2 regions of the Sphingobacterium sp. UME9 genome follow, and region 1 is predicted to be linked to the other one. Evidence: riboswitches for the same ligand, from Rfam matches in the RefSeq annotation. Region 1 holds a riboswitch; the other holds the start of a gene.
What was found. Region 1 has a riboswitch for thiamine pyrophosphate ahead of A9970_RS19840 (TonB-dependent receptor domain-containing protein). Riboswitches for the same ligand answer to the same signal wherever they lie in the genome.
Positions count from the first base shown of each region.

Region 2: another riboswitch for thiamine pyrophosphate. It lies ahead of thiM (hydroxyethylthiazole kinase); the one in region 1 lies ahead of A9970_RS19840 (TonB-dependent receptor domain-containing protein).

Region 1 is NZ_LZZP01000013.1:187,802-195,943, reverse strand. It holds gene dusB (tRNA dihydrouridine synthase DusB) at 1-161, shown strand, start outside; gene A9970_RS19855 (lipopolysaccharide biosynthesis protein) at 229-1,698, opposite strand; gene A9970_RS19850 (acylphosphatase) at 1,743-2,024, opposite strand; gene A9970_RS19845 (amidohydrolase family protein) at 2,143-3,318, opposite strand; TPP riboswitch at 3,547-3,672, shown strand; gene A9970_RS19840 (TonB-dependent receptor domain-containing protein) at 3,727-6,162, shown strand; gene dtd (D-aminoacyl-tRNA deacylase) at 6,303-6,761, shown strand; gene A9970_RS19830 (nucleotide pyrophosphohydrolase) at 6,778-7,104, shown strand; gene ggt (gamma-glutamyltransferase) at 7,167-8,142, shown strand, end outside.
Region 2 is NZ_LZZP01000013.1:1,179,960-1,188,101, forward strand. It holds gene tenA (thiaminase II) at 1-418, opposite strand, end outside; gene thiD (bifunctional hydroxymethylpyrimidine kinase/phosphomethylpyrimidine kinase) at 405-1,244, opposite strand; gene thiE (thiamine phosphate synthase) at 1,241-1,873, opposite strand; gene thiM (hydroxyethylthiazole kinase) at 1,863-2,666, opposite strand; TPP riboswitch at 2,749-2,841, opposite strand; gene A9970_RS23990 (VanW family protein) at 2,905-3,747, opposite strand; gene A9970_RS23995 (hypothetical protein) at 3,873-5,123, opposite strand; gene A9970_RS24000 (dienelactone hydrolase family protein) at 5,157-5,900, opposite strand; gene A9970_RS24005 (NAD(P)-dependent oxidoreductase) at 6,019-6,864, opposite strand; gene A9970_RS24010 (Crp/Fnr family transcriptional regulator) at 6,925-7,554, opposite strand; gene A9970_RS24015 (TonB-dependent receptor) at 7,984-8,142, shown strand, end outside.

The DNA.
Region 1 (8,142 bases):
AATTAGGGATCTTTGAAATGCGCAGGCATTATGCGAATTACTTCAAAGGAATCCCTAACTTTAAGGAACACCGAATGAAGTTGGTCAGCTTACAAAACCAAGCTGAGATTCTTGAAGTACTTCATGAAATTGAACACAATTTCTCAGCAGAAATGGTATAATCCTGAAGTCTACGATTTATAAAGAAAAAGGTCGTGCTAAATTAACATTAGCACGACCTTTTTTCGTTTAAGCTTCTTTCTTTATGAATCGCTTGAGCTGATTTCGTTCCATCAGAAATACACCTCCAATGTAAGCAACTAAAAGCCCATTACCAACGAAGGCATTATGATTAAATACAAAGTAGGATAGATAGGAGAAACATATCCCTACAAATATATACATCAGGATCTTGCCCAATTTATAGGGTATAGGATAATGTTTTTGCCCCCATACATAAGATAGCACCACCATAGAAAAGTAGGCTAGAAATGTGACTATTGATGCTCCAACATAACTGTACCTCGGGATCAGGTAATAATTTGCAACGATGGTTATTCCTGCCCCTACCAATGAAATATACAATGCGTACCGCGTTTGATCGGAAAGCTTATACCATACCGAAAGATTCATATAAATACCCAGCAGGACATAATTGAATAGTAATAGCGGAACGATAAAAAGTCCAGACCAATATAAGTCACGAGTTTCCACATTTCCTTTAATAAAATACTTCAGCCAGTCAATATTCGCTGTAATCCCCAGCATAACTAACATCATGGCAATTACGAAATATTCCATAATCAACGCATAGGTCTTCTTTGCATTGGCATTTTTTGCATAAGAAAAGAAAAATGGTTCGGCCCCCAATCGAAAAGCCTGAACAAAAATGCTCAGAAACATTGCTAATTTTCCAACGGCTCCATAGATCCCCAAATCGCGATCCCCAATATCCTTAGGCAGGTAGATTGGCAACACAATTTTATCTAAATTTTCGTTGATGATATAAGAAATATTAGCTATTAAAATCGGAAAGCTATACGATAGCATCTTTAAGATTAGCTGCTTTTCCGGTTTAAAATAGAAACCCCTCATTTCAGGAAGGAGCAATAGAAAGGTTGCTGCACTTGCCACAATATTAGAAATAAATACATAACCTATCCATTCATTTCTATACCAACCGGAACACCAAGTACCCAAAACACCACCATCTTTTATCAGATAGGGAACTAGCGCAATAAAGAATAGGTTAAGAATAACCATAATACCGATGTTGGCCAATTTAATAGCACCAAATCGAATAGGCCTTCCCTCCGATCTCAATTTCGCAAAAGGAACAATAGCTAAAGCATCCAATGCCAATATGAGGGCGAAATACTTCACATAGCTCTCGTAATCGGCATTGTAAGTTCCCTTATTCAACCAGCTACCAATAGTGCCAGCAAAGACTATGGCCGTAATAAAAAATAATGCTGCCAAAGAGGCAATGACGATAAAACTGTTATTGAAAACCTGCTTTTTATCCTTTTCTTCGACTTTTTGGAGAAACCTAAAAAAAGTTGTTTCCATTCCAAATGCCAAAACGGCATTGATCATGGATGCCCAGGCGTACATATTAGTAAATATTCCGTAGGACGCAGGTGGATATTTGAGGACATACAATGGCGTCATGACGAAATACAGCATACGGGCTATAATCGTACTCAGGCCATAGATCATGGTCTGTCCGGCGAATTTTTTAAGTACTGACAAGGCGAAACGGCTTAAGATTGAACTCTTTTAACTACTTCAAAATTGGAAAAGCCCTTCATTTCGCCTTCCTTTACCTCAACACTTTCAACGATTGCACCCTCGGGTCCTTCTTGGCAGAACTCCAACAGTGAATCTAGTGCAAAATCGTCGCCCTCGCCCTCTATATAGACAGAACCATCTTTTAAATTGACAACAAAGCCTCTAACACCGACTTGATCTGCAACCGCCTTGGTTGTCAATCTAAAAAAGACCCCTTGTACTTTACCTCTTATTGAAATATTCAAATGTTTCATCTGTAACTTATTTTTTCTTCCATCGGTCAGATGGAACTTACCATGACTATAGTTTCGTTATTATAGTCATGGACGGTTCAATAAGAGCAAAAGTACAGAAGTTTTGGGGAATTAAATACTACGCTAAACGTTTTACCTTAACATCTTCATTTAGGCGCATGTGTTCCATACCTTGCAACAACACAATCCCAGGTTTTTTACCCACTTCAAGTGAGCCAAATTCATTCTCAATGTTCAACGCGATAGCACCATTGATTGTAGCCCATTGAATAGTCTGCAAGAAATCGAGATCCTCAAAGTGCGCATGCAATACCTTTAGCTCCTCCAAAATGGACAATGTATCGTTTGAAGCTAAACTGTCCGTTCCGATTACTAAACGCTGTCCGGCATTCATAAAATTCTGAACCTTTGGTAATGTTCCCTCAATATAAAGGTTGGCTTTTGGACAGAGACACCACATCACATCACGATCCATACGCTCTACAAAATCCAAATCTTTAAGAGAGGTATAGGTGTTATGAACCAACAATAATTTATTTGGATAAGGCAAATAAGGAAGATAAGACTGAATCGAATTTCTTGCCTGCGCCTTAATCGCATCAGCATTTTTTCCTATACTTTTATAAAAGTCCAAGAACTCACCCATTTTATAACGGAACAGTTTATTCTCCTCTTCACTTTCTTGATTGTGAATACTGATAATATTTGTTTCCGGAACCATCTTCTTGAATTTCTTAAAAAGGACCTTCGAACAAGAATAGGGAGCGTGCGGAGTAATGGATACATGCCCATTCCTAAACTCTTGGGTCAACGATTTAGCCTCCTTTAACTTAAAGTCAGCTTCTTCAGGTTCAATTCCGAGCACCTCCACAAATGTGTGATATAATATCTGTGAATCTTCCTTCAATTTTGAAGAATTATCAGTGTTGGCGTGATCTCCGACTGCGACAATACCATTTTCGTACATATCTCGATCGGCTTTGGCCATAGCGTCATCTATTTTTTTCATCGATGCCGACCGCGTTGTCATCACCTTACTGAGAAAGCTCGGAAGCCCCGTACCTTTAGGAACAATACCTTTCATATGCGACAATTCAATGTGGCAATGTGCATTGATAAAACCTGGAATTATCACTCCTTCATATCTCTCAACCTTCGTTTTATCTGAAGGTGTAAATGAAGTTGGGTCATAGATACCTTGAATTACCCCCTCCTCATCTACCGAAACAATACCGTCTTTTATTGGCATTGAAGTAATCGGCAGAATATAATTAGCGCTTAAATATTTTAACATTTTATCTCCTCACTATCAATTTAGTAACTAAAATTTTTTGACCTGTATGAATACATACCTCTAGTAGAAAAATTCATGCCAAGGTACCTAAAAAGAACAATAAATACCAAAAACAACAATTTGCACAAATTTTTAACCAAAAAGAAATAATACCGCAAATCCACTCTTTTCCATTTGTCATAAATTACTTCTTTATACTTCATTTCAATTTTAAATTTATATATTCGCAGCATCGAATAGGGGTGCCTTGTTTTGTCAGGAACACAAATAAAGGCTGAGATTATACCCAACAGATTAAATTCTGTACACCTGATCCAGATAATGCTGGCGTAGGGAGAGGTTAGTTAAATAGTGCGGTCATAGTAACCCCTTGCTATGATTTGTTTAACTCAAACAAAATACATTACCATGATCAAATTTTTGATTTGTAGCTCCTTAGCTACTATTTCAAGCCAAATTGCCATTGCGCAACAAAATCTGACAATTAAAGCTGTAGACAATACCAATCAGACCCCCTTACAGTATGTTTCCATATCCATAGATGGACAAGCATCCTTCGCTGGCCAATCGGACAAAAATGGACTGATTAAACTATATCGTATCAATACAGGTAAGCACCAGATCCAGGTATCTTCTCTTGGATATAAAACATGGAGCCAAAATGTGGATGTTAAAGACAATTTGGAGCTTACGGTAGCGTTAGAACCTAGTACAATTCAAATGGAAGAGGTGCTTGTTCAATCTACCCGTGCCAAAAGAAATGCTCCTACAACCTTTAAAAACATCTCCAAAGAAGAAATAACGCGTAATAACCTCGGCCAGGATATTCCATTCCTTTTAAATCAGACTCCATCCGTGCAGGTCAATTCCGATGCCGGTGCAGGCATAGGTTATACCGGAATGACAATCAGGGGATCGGATAATCAACGAATCAACGTAACATTAAATGGAATCCCTTTAAATGATGCGGAGAGCATGGGTTCATTTTTTGTAAACCTTCCCGACTTTGCCTCTTCTACCGAGAGCATCCAAGTTCAGCGTGGTATTGGGACTTCGACGAATGGTGCCGGATCATTTGGAGCCTCATTAAATATTCAGTCCAATACGTTAGTCGAAACCCCTTACGCAGAGCTCAACAATTCATTTGGCTCCTACAATACCTGGAAAAATACAGTCAAGGTAGGTACCGGGCTAATTAACGACAAATTTGCCTTCAATGCCAGATTATCTCGAATCAGTAGCGATGGTTATATCGAAAGAGGTAGTTCAGACTTACAGTCTTTTTATGTGGACGGAGGTTATTATGGCAAGAAACATATTTTAAAAGGAATTGTATTCTGGGGAAAAGAAAAGACATATCAAGCCTGGAATGGCGTTCCCGAACCATTGATTACTGGCGATCGATCACGCATGGATGACTATGCAGATAATGCACTCGAAATCTCGGGCGCAGAGAAAGATCGTTTCATGAACGCCGGCCGGAATTATAATCTATATACGTATCAAAATCAAACAGATAATTATACGCAGAAACATCATCAACTTCATTATACCAATATCCTGAACGACAAATTGACGCTCAATACAGCCCTACACTATACAAGAGGTTATGGTTACTATGAAGAAATGAGACCCGGAGATAAACTAAGTAAATACGGTTTGCCTAACGTCATCATTGGTAAAGATACCATACAAAAAACAGATCTCGTCCGCAGGAGATGGCTTGATAATTATTTTTATGGCATGACCTATGCACTAAATTACAGACCGAATGATCAGCTTGAAATTACTTGGGGTGGAGCTTATAATCAATACAAAGGAAAACATTATGGCCAGGTGATTTGGGCACAATATGCATCAACAGGTTTTCTTGACGATAAATATTACTTCGGGAAATCACAAAAAAATGATTTCAGTAATTTCTTAAAGGTCGATTATAAACTAGATAAGTGGATATTAATGGCCGATATTCAATATCGGAATGTAGATTACCACATGTATGGTGATGATGATAAGGTGAAAAATTATAATTATCATCCTAAGTTTAATTTCTTAAACCCTAAAGCTGGTGCAACTTATTTGCTAAATGACCATTCAAATGTATACGCTTCTTATGCCTTTGCACAAAAAGAACCTGTTCGCAAGGATTTTATAGAGAAAAATAGCGCCTTACCCGATCCGACCCCGGAGAAAATGCAGGACATCGAATTTGGCTATCGCTTTACAAATGAAAAATTCAACATCGGATTGAATGGGTATGGCATGTTTTACAAGGATCAGTTGATCCCAACAGGTGAAATCAGTGATACTGGCTCTCCAATTCGACAAAATGTCAAAGATAGCTATAGAATGGGGCTTGAATTCGATGGATCATGGAACATCAACAAGCAGTTCAACTGGAAAGCAACAGCTAGTTTCAGCCAAAATAAAATTAAAGACTTTGAAGAGGTAATCGGTGATACAAGGATATTTTATTCGAAAACAGACATTGCTTTATCTCCGGGAACGATTTTGTCAAGTAATTTTTCTTATAGTCCGATAACATCACTTACATTCTCTCTTCTATCCAAATTTGTAGGAAGACAATATCTAGATAATTCATCTGCGAAAGAGAGAAGCATTTCCTCTTATTTTGTCAACAATCTGTTAGCAAACTATAGCTTTACAGCATTAGGTATCAAAAACATCAGTGCAACTTTACAGGTCAACAACATCTTCAACGAAAAGTACGAAGCCAATGGCTACACCTTTGGTTGGATGGAAGGTGATACACGAAAATATTATAATTTCTATTTCCCACAAGCACCAACAAATTTCCTATTGGGCTTGAATTTCAAATTTTAGAAACAATTTATTTAAATAAAAAAACGTCTCTTTTTTCCTGAGGAAGCAAGAGACGTTTTTTATTTAATATCGTGGATAAATTGCACATTACATCGTGTTTAACAATCGGAATTTTTACCTTTGGTTTTATACTTTTCATTATGCGCGCAGTTATACAACGAGTGAAAAACGCCTCTTGTACGGTAGATAATCAGATTACAGGCCAGATCCAGAAGGGTTTAATGATTTTATTAGGAGTTGAAGAAGCAGACACAACAGAAGATCTTAAATGGTTAGGACAGAAATTCATCAACTTACGCATCTTCGAGGATGAACAGTGCTTGATGAATAAATCGATACAGGATATAGACGGAAATATCTTACTCATCTCACAATTCACCCTCTTTGCTCAAACAAAAAAAGGAAACAGACCTTCTTTTATCAGAGCAGCAAAACCGGATAAAGCCAAACCAATGTATGAAGAGATGGCTTTATTGTTAAGTCAATTGCTCCAAAAAGAGGTTCAACTTGGCGTATTCGGAGCAGATATGAAAATCGACCTACTGAATGATGGTCCAGTTACCATCGTCATGGATACAAAAGATAAGGACAACTTTTAATTTTTTATTGAAAAAGATGACAATTAAAGAAGCACAAGAGATTATTGACAAATGGATCAATAGTACCGGAGTACGTTATTTCAACGAACTGACAAACACCGCCATACTCATGGAAGAAGTCGGTGAGGTTGCCCGAATAATGGCTCGGAAATACGGAGAGCAATCTTTCAAAAAATCAGACAAAGAAGTCAATTTAGCAGATGAAATGGCCGATGTATTATTCGTTTTGATGTGTCTTGCCAATCAAACGGGAATTGATCTAACAGAAGCTCTGGAACAAAATCTTCAAAAGAAATCAATTCGGGATGCCGACCGCCATAAAAACAACGAAAAACTTAAATAATTGGAGATCGTATTGTTTGTACAACTCTTTGAGATAATATTTAAAGTTTTAAATCGAATACGATGTATAAATTCATAACCTATTCGCTCATAGCGAGCATATGTCTTGCCTCTTGTGCGACAAAACAACAGCTAAATTCTAAGGTCGAGCAGGCCAGTACTTTTAATAAGGCTGCCGTAGTCACAGCGCATCCTTTGGCTTCAGAAGTCGGCGTAAAGATTTTAAAACAAGGTGGGAATGCAATAGATGCTGCAGTTGCCGTGCAATTTGCTCTTGCAGTTGTTTATCCAAATGCAGGAAATATTGGTGGTGGTGGCTTTATGCTCTACCGCGATCATCGGGGTAATTTAGATGCCCTAGATTTTCGTGAGAAAGCTCCTCAAAAAGCATCCCGGGATATGTATCTCGATGCCCAAGGTAATGTTATCCCTGAGTTGAGCCTTTATAGTCAATTGGCCTCAGGCATCCCTGGGTCTGTTGCCGGTATGTGGGAAGCACACAGAAAGTATGGCAAGTTGCAATGGAAAGATCTCGTACTCCCAGCAATACAGCTAGCCAGAACAGGTTTTAAAATCAGTCAACGACAAGCCAATGAGTTTGAAAGCCATAAAGATCGTTTTGTCAAGCTGAATCCCTCTGGTGCTGCAATTATCAAAACCACAGCTTGGAAAACAGGTGACCTATTTATCCAGGAGGAGCTAGCGAAAACGCTGGAAAGAATCGCAATAGAAGGGCGAGACGGCTTCTATAAAGGTAAAACGGCCGACTTAATTGTTGCCGAAATGGGCAAGGGGAAAGGCATTATTAACCATCAAGATCTACTGGATTATCAGGCACTTTGGCGTATCCCAATTTCCACAAATTATAGGGGCCACAAAGTTATTTCCATGCCGCCGCCTTCGAGTGGGGGAACATCTCTTTTGGCCCTGCTCAAATCAGTCGAACAGTTTCCACTTCAACGCTGGGGCTTTCAAACCGATTCAACCATTCGTGTCATGGTCGAAGCTGAACGTTATGTATATGCCAATCGGGCCAAAT
Region 2 (8,142 bases), 990 kb from region 1:
CCTTATAAATCCAAAAACAGGGGAGTGTTGCCGCCATAGCGACCTCAACGCACTCGAAAGCGGCTACACTTTTTAGAAAATGGACATAATGATGGCAGGTTGGTTCGATTTTGTTGCTCTTGTCGGCAGGACTTAAACCAAATTCCCGAAAGTAATTTTCGTGTAATGCCCGTTCAACAAGAAGCGCATTGCGACCAAATTCGAAATAGTCCAATGCTTGTTGATTATCCGTGCTTTTAGCACCTATAAAAGCAAGGACGCGGCCAAATTCTTCTAAATAGAAAGCATCCTGCTGCATGTAAAATTGAAATTTATCCAGGGGAAGACTGCCATTACTAAGCTGAACAATAAACGGCATAGCAAGTATATCTGAATAAATTGATGTTATTGAATCCCAGGCATGATCAGTCCAGTTCATATTGAATAAGTTTAATCGGATTGTGGAAGTGATTTAATGGCCCATTTCCTTTGCCAATGACGAGGTCTTTGCTACCAGCTATTGCTGCGTGTATATAGGCCAATGCGAAGTCTACTGCGCTAACGAGGCCAACGCCTTGTGCCAAATGGCTCGCAATTGCTGAAGAAAGCGAACAACCGGAGCCATGTGTATTTTTGCTGTTAATTTTTTGTGATTTGAATTCAATTGTTGGATTCTTCTGCTGGAACAACAGGGATGTTAACTCTTGACTTTGGAGATGCCCGCCTTTAATCAGTACGGATTGACACCCCTTGGCCAACAAGCTATTTCCCGCTTTTTCCATTTTCTCGACATTGTCAATAACTTCGTCTACTAAAACACTTACCTCATCTAAATTTGGTGTAATCAGCGTTGCTAAAGGAAAAAGAAGTTCTATGCAGGCCTGAATTGTATCATCGTGAATGAGCTTGTGCCCGCTGGTCGATACCATGACTGGATCAAATACGATAGGTCCTTTATATTCTTTTAAATAGGCGCTAATAAGCTCCACAAGTTCAATGTTGTGTACCATCCCTATTTTGATTGCATCGGGATAGATGTCGTCAAAAATAGCATCTAATTGGTCTCGGACAGCGTTCGTAGGAATTTCATAAATATTTCTTACACCTTGTGTATTCTGTACGGGTAGGGCAGTTAAGGCATTCATGGCATAACATCCTAATGCAGATATCGTTTTGGTGTCTGCTTGTATACCTGCACCACCACTACCGTCGAAACCTGCAATGCTGAGTACAGTGTGGACGCGGTATTTTTTATCTTTTGTCATTTTAATAGTTCTTTTAGTTGTGCACTGGCAGCTCTGGGATCTTGACTTTGGCATATGGCCGAAACGACTGCAATGGAGTCTGCACCTGCATTCCAGGTCTCTTCTGCAGTTTGTAAGTTCATCCTTCCGATTGCGATCAATGGTTTTTCCGTCCTACTCCGAAGTTGTTTTAAACCCGCAATTCCCCATTCAGTAACCGTATCCACCTTTGTTTTCGTTGAAAAAATGGGACTTACACCAAGGTGGTCAACGGCGTACATTTGTTGACTTTCCAGTTGTTGCATGTCTTCTATTGACCAGCCAATAGTTAATTTATCGCCATATTTTTCACGAATAGCGAGCGGCTGGAAATCATTTTGACCCACATGTACTCCCCATGCCTCGATTTGGGCAGCGATTGCTACAACATCATTGATCACGAGCGGAATACCATAATGATCGGTCAGTTTTTTCAAGCGCAAGGCTTTATCCAAAAATGTAGCCGGATCGTCAGCTTTTTCGCGCAGTTGTATAAGATCGACTCCACCAATAATGGCCTCTTCCGCGACACTGAGCCAATTTTGAGGATAACAGTCTCGCTCAGAAATCACCAAATATAAAGGGTAGGGGAAAAGCGGATTAATGCGCATAGCGTTTGATCTTGAGCTTTGATTTTAGACGTTCTGCATTGAGCTGATAGAGTTCATCATAGAGATTCAATTGCAGGGTACCCGGGCCAGCTGCTGTTTGGGCAGCGAGTTCTCCCGCCAAGCTCAAAATGGACACACCGGCAACAGCTGCTTCAAAATATTGGTCTGTAACACCTAGAAATGCACCAATAAGCGCAGTAGCGCTACAGCCAAGTCCAGTTACCTGTGTCATTAAAGGGTTGCCATTAAAAACTTCAACCCGGTATTGCTGTGAAAGGATATAGTCTACTTCTCCAGAAATACAGATAATGGAGCCGGTTTGCTCTTGTAATAATTGGCCAAATCGGAGGGCATCTTTACTTGCTGTCGTGCTGTCGACTCCTTTTGTGTTCGGTTGGTTGAAGTTGTATAGCGTCATGATTTCTGATGCATTTCCACGAATAACCGTTGGTTTGAGATCCAGTAGATTGGATAATAAATCATTGCGGAATGCTGATATTCCAGCACCAACAGGATCAAGTACCCATGGCCGTCCAATGGTATTGGCATGTTCGGTAGCAACCAGCATAGCTTCGGCTGTTTCTTCACTCAAGGTGCCGATATTAATGACAAGAGCTTGTGCAATATCGACAACCTCGCGTACTTCTAATGGACTGTGTACCATCACAGGGGACGCTCCTAAGGCTAAAAGTGCGTTGGCAGTATTGTTCATCACGACTAGGTTTGTGATGTTGTGTACAAGGGGTTTTTCAACCCTCAGCTGCTCTAATAAATTGATAATTGAATCTTCCATTCTTTTTACATATGCTAAGATGTACTTTGTGGCCTTGGAGGGAAGAAGAGCGATAGCCTGTGCAGTAAAGGAGTATGCTGTACAGTGGATTTTTGCTTTTCCCTACGCCGGTATAAACCGAATCAGGTTCAAAGGGACTATCTCAATTCTATACAGAATACCCCCAAAGCCAGACCAAACTTAAACAAAAAAGAGGACTTTTCATATCAGTCATTTTTCGATCACTTAGCTTGTTGAATTAATCGGCCGTATTTTGATCGGCACTAATTTCAATATACGCAGTAGGAACATAGGTGACGCGGGCAAAATTTTTGGTCAAGAGCTCTGTCTCTAAAACTTTTCCACCCTGAAACTTTAAAAACTTCTCGCGCCAAATCTCATTTTTACGAAAGAACTGATTGTCTATTTTAAGAAATTGATGTTCTTTTTCAAAGACATGATACGCAAAATCCAGTTCTTGATCGATCCTCAATTCACCTTCTAAACATTTGTCTGTGAACCAGAGATTTATTTGAAAGGTGTAAGGCGTGTTGTTGGTGAATTGATAATCACGATAGTTATAAAAGACGGTAGCTCCACTACCGAATGGCAAAACACGGCCATCGTCAGGAAAAGGGTCAAAAGAGTGGTGATAACGTTCATTGACGGTGAGTGGACTATGGATAACAAGCCAATGGATGAGGTTGGATATTTGACAGATTCCACCGCCAATACCCGCTCTTGCTTCACCAAAGGATAACTCCATGCCGGGCAGATATCCTTTTTTTACAGTGGGTAGTCCAACGAGTTTACAAAATGAAAAGGTTTCCTTCGGTCTGATCAGAATGCTATTAATCTGTGCTGCTGCAATTTTCAGGTTGGTAACTTTGTTGATCTGCAGTTGCATATTATTTTCGCCCAATTTTTTTAATAAGACAGACTGATGCTTTTTAATACGAAAGGGAAGTTTTTCAGCTGATTTAGCTGTGCTGTATTTCTTATTATCAAATAGCCAAACGGCTTTGCGCTGCACTCTTCTCGCCCATACTGCAATAAAATAGAGTATGGGATGGTGTTGACTGATCAGTTTTCTTTTTCTCAATTTGACGTTTATGTATCGCTATCAAAATTAGTGCAGAAATGTGTTTTTTGCCGAATTTCGTCGAATATTTTTTTATCAAAATCAAGAATCTTATTGTCTGAGCTTAGTGCAGTTTTTCAGTTCGTTTAGTTGGTTTTCTTTGCCTGTATGTATTTTGCTGTTAACTTTCCCTCCTTGTTATATATCAAGCTTTCGTAGGTACAGTTTCCGAGATCTTTTACAATAGATTTTTGTTGTAATACACCCTCATAATAAAACTCATCAATCGTTTCGTTGGCTCGGTACGATCGCTTGATTTCGGCTGTCAGTCGATCGCTTTGATCGAAGGTTTGGCGTAGTGAGTAGTCACTTGTTTCCGGACTATCATACTGATAGCGGACGCGACTTTCTCTTTGATCATTTCTGCCCGAAATCTCTTCAGTAATTCGATTCTGTTGATCATAACTGTAAATGGTCCAGTCTCTCCGTTGATATACAAAATGAATGGATTCACTTTTTATAACCTGGAGTTTACTGTTCAAGTGATAAATCATCGCCGATTCAAATGTAGGATCGTAGGAAACAATGGCATTTGGGAGATACCGGTAAATTGTACTGCTGCTCCACTTACTATTTCGAAGGTACTGTATGGAGTCGATAAGTCCGAATTGATTATAGCATCTTTTGTTGTAATAATTATTTCCCCCGGAAAGATTGTTCGATGTGATCTCTTTGCCTTCTTCATATACAGTCGTCATAATTGCACCGGATTGCACCTCATTTTCGTCCGAAAACTGCTGCATTACATAAGTGCCGTCACATATATTCTTACGCTGACTGTAATAAAGAGGAAGAGCGGGATTTGCGATAACAGCCGCTGCATATTGCCCGGATGGAATAAATTGAACTTGTGCGATTGAGTCAAAGAAATGTGAGGCATTATATTGTGCCGAAGCTTTCTTTGACGCAATTGGTGTGCTGGTGTTTAATATCGGTTTGGCTGCTGCCAGATAGGTATTACTATCGTATATGATCTTGGGTTTTGCTAATCCATCAAACAAGATCATGGCATGACGTTGCTTCAATGACAATACGTCGATGGTCCACTGGTGATTTTTAACGATGAATGTAAGTTTTTTTGCATCAGTTTTTGTGACCAATAACTTTGTTGTGCTAAAAGGTACCTGTTTGAAAATCTCAGCAGCATTTTTTTCGTGTAGACGCATGATAAAATCGGTCGATTTATCGGACTCATTGGTGACAAACAATATTGCTTGCGAAGGACTAGCTATGGTTAGCGATTTTACTGTTTGTGATATGGCGATGGGACTATACAACAGCAATATTAACAACTGAACGATAATCGGATAAATGTGCAGTTTCACGTTATAATTCATTTGGGTCGATATTGCTGTTGTTGACTTTGCTATTTAATTTAATACTTCTTTCAAAAATAATAAGGTGTGCTCCCAGGCACGTTTAGCCATTACGGGGTTATATTCGGGTGACTCGGGATTCGTAAATGTGTGTCCAGAATTTGCGTAAGTGATTATTTGCCAGTCTGCTTTTCCTTCATTTAATTCCTTGACCAACCCATCGTAATCTTCTTTTGATACACTTTTATCGGCTGCTGGGTGCTCAACGAGTACTTTTGTTTTGATCGAACCATTGGGTCTGTCGGCAGCTTTGGATAGGCCTCCATGGATACTGATCACTGCATTGACGGGGAAGCCGGCTCTCGCCGCTTCTAATGCTCCTGAACCTCCAAAACAATAGCCGATGATAGCAATTTTCGTCGGATCAGCGCCCTCTTTTTTCAGTTGTTCCAATGCGAGCATTATGCGATGCTGATAAGCTTTATAGTCTGTCTTGTAGTGGCCGGCAATTTTCGAAGCTGCGGTGTTGTCCGAGGGAATATTTCCTTCACCGTAGATGTCGGCAATGAAAGCGATGTAACCTTCTTTTTCAAGAAGCAATGCAGCTTGTTTCGCTTCGTTGTCAATTCCCTTCCATGCCGGAAGAATTAAGACAGCAGGGCCTTTTTTTGCCCTATTGGCGGTTACCATGCCGTTGAGTTTTTGTTCACCATCCTGGTAAGAAACCTGTTTTAATTGTTGGGCCTGCGTAGTCATGGTGACCATAGTAAGCATCAATAGTGTCATAACTGTTTTCATCTGTAAAGAATTTGTTCCACTCATTATTTTGTGTGTTCAGAAATGAACCTAATTTGGAGTCCATCTCAACTAAATATAATTTTCAATGTACATTTTTTTCACTGTCGCCAACCTGAAGCTACGACTTGATGGATTCAATGATACCAATAACATCGAGCTGTCCGAGACCTTGATCGTGTGCTTTCCCGTAGGTTTCGATTAAGGTCTTGAGGAGGGGATAGTCAGCACCGGCTTGTTGAGCCAGTCGAATATCTTTCAGCATAAGGTCTAGCGCGAATGCAGGACTGTAGTTTTCTTCCACCAATAATGGTGTTTTCACTTTTGTTGCCCCACTGCCGCTGGCACTATCGTTGATGATTTCGAGCATATCGCTTCGTTGAATTCCCAGTTTATCTGAAAATAAGATCGTCTCCGCGAGACCTTGATAGATGGTGGAAAGGAAATAGTTGATCGCAAGTTTAGCGGCAATTCCCTGGCCATTTTCGCCGAGATGTTTGATCGATTTTCCCATCTGCTCGAGGTATGGTTGGGCGCGATGAAGATCTTCGGGATCACCACCCACCATAATAATAAGTGTACCCTCAGTCGCTGGTTTGGTACTGCCGGCAACAGGAGCATCTATAAAAGCAGCGCCTTTTTCTTTTAGCTTAGTGGCTATTGAAATACAGCGTTCACGAGATATTGTACTCATATCGACAAATAATTTGCCCTTGATCTCCATTTGGAGGATTTTTTCATATACTTCGCTGACTGCTTCATCATTTGTGAGCATGGAGAATATAATATCGCTATGATCGACTAATTCACCTATATCTTCGCTGATAATTGATTGCTCTTCAAAGCCTGCTGCTTTAGCCTTGTTTCTATTGTAAACAGAAAGGGGGAATCCTGCTTTTTCTAGATTTTTAGCCATGGGGTATCCCATGTTTCCTAATCCTATAAATCCTAATTTTTCTATCTTCATCTAAAAATTACATTAATTGCTCTTGAAATTTACGTATAACTAAAGATACAAATGTTTTGCTCATTCCACTAATACCCTAATTTCGTTACGTAGCAGCACTATTTTATCTTCCTGTTCCAGTTTTTTTAAAATTCGGGAGACAACGACTCGGGATGTATTTAAATCGGAAGCGATATCCTGATGCGTAAGGGTGAGTATTCGGTCGTCATTCAGCTTCACTTTGGCTTTCAAATAATTGATGATGCGTTCTTCCATGTTGGAAAAAGCTAGACTATCAACAGCTTGTAACATTTCGTCCATACGGCTTGAATAACTTGATATGATGAAATTTCGCCAGGAAGGGTATTTTCCCATCCAAAGGTTGACAAGCTCATTTGGAATCATGGCTACAGTCGTTGTTTTTTCTGCGAGCGCACGAATTTCACTTTTTTTATTCCCGAGGCAACAGGCTATTGACATTGTACAGGTTTGACCTTTTTCCAGATAGTAGAGCAACAATTCGCCTTTATCTTCATCCTCCCGGACAATTTTTATTGCCCCATCCAAGAGGAGAGGCATCGCCTTGATATATTGATTGGTATCAATGATGAGATCACCTTCACGGAACGTTTTTATATGCGCGTTTTCCGCTATTTCAGCGATTAATTCCGGTTCAAGAATGCCTGTATAAGCTTGTTCTATGGATAACATATTTTTTAAATTAGTTAAAGTTAATTATTTATAGGCTTATTTCAGCTGTTGTGGGAAGAAAAGGAGGTAGGTGGGAATGGTGGATTGAAAGAAACAATTTTTAGCACCTCATGAGGATAGGCTATAAAATCTTGTATGCAATTCATAAAAATCGTAAAATTGATAAATTTTGATTTATTCAAAACAGACAAAATATTATTCTGATTATTTTTGATGTTTTTTTATGAATAGGATGGATGTGTTGTATTTATTTTATGTATGCTGTATTTTTATTGCCTCTTTTTGCGGAAATTTGCTGTTTTTCTGTGGAAGATTAAAATTTATTCTTTCTATATAGAGATACTGCATCATATTGGTATTGTTAAAATTAGTTAAAAAGACAATCAATTCCTAATTTTGCGGCACAAAAACAAAACAATCACATCTAACATGAAAAAGTCTTTACTTTTTTTTGCCCTTGTTTTTGCTAGTTATAGTGCCGTTCAAGGTCAAACAGCAAATACTGGTTCGGTTTCAGGAGTTGTCAAAGAAGCTACTGGACAAACGGTTAAAGGAGCAACCATTAAAATTACCCACATCCCAAGTGGA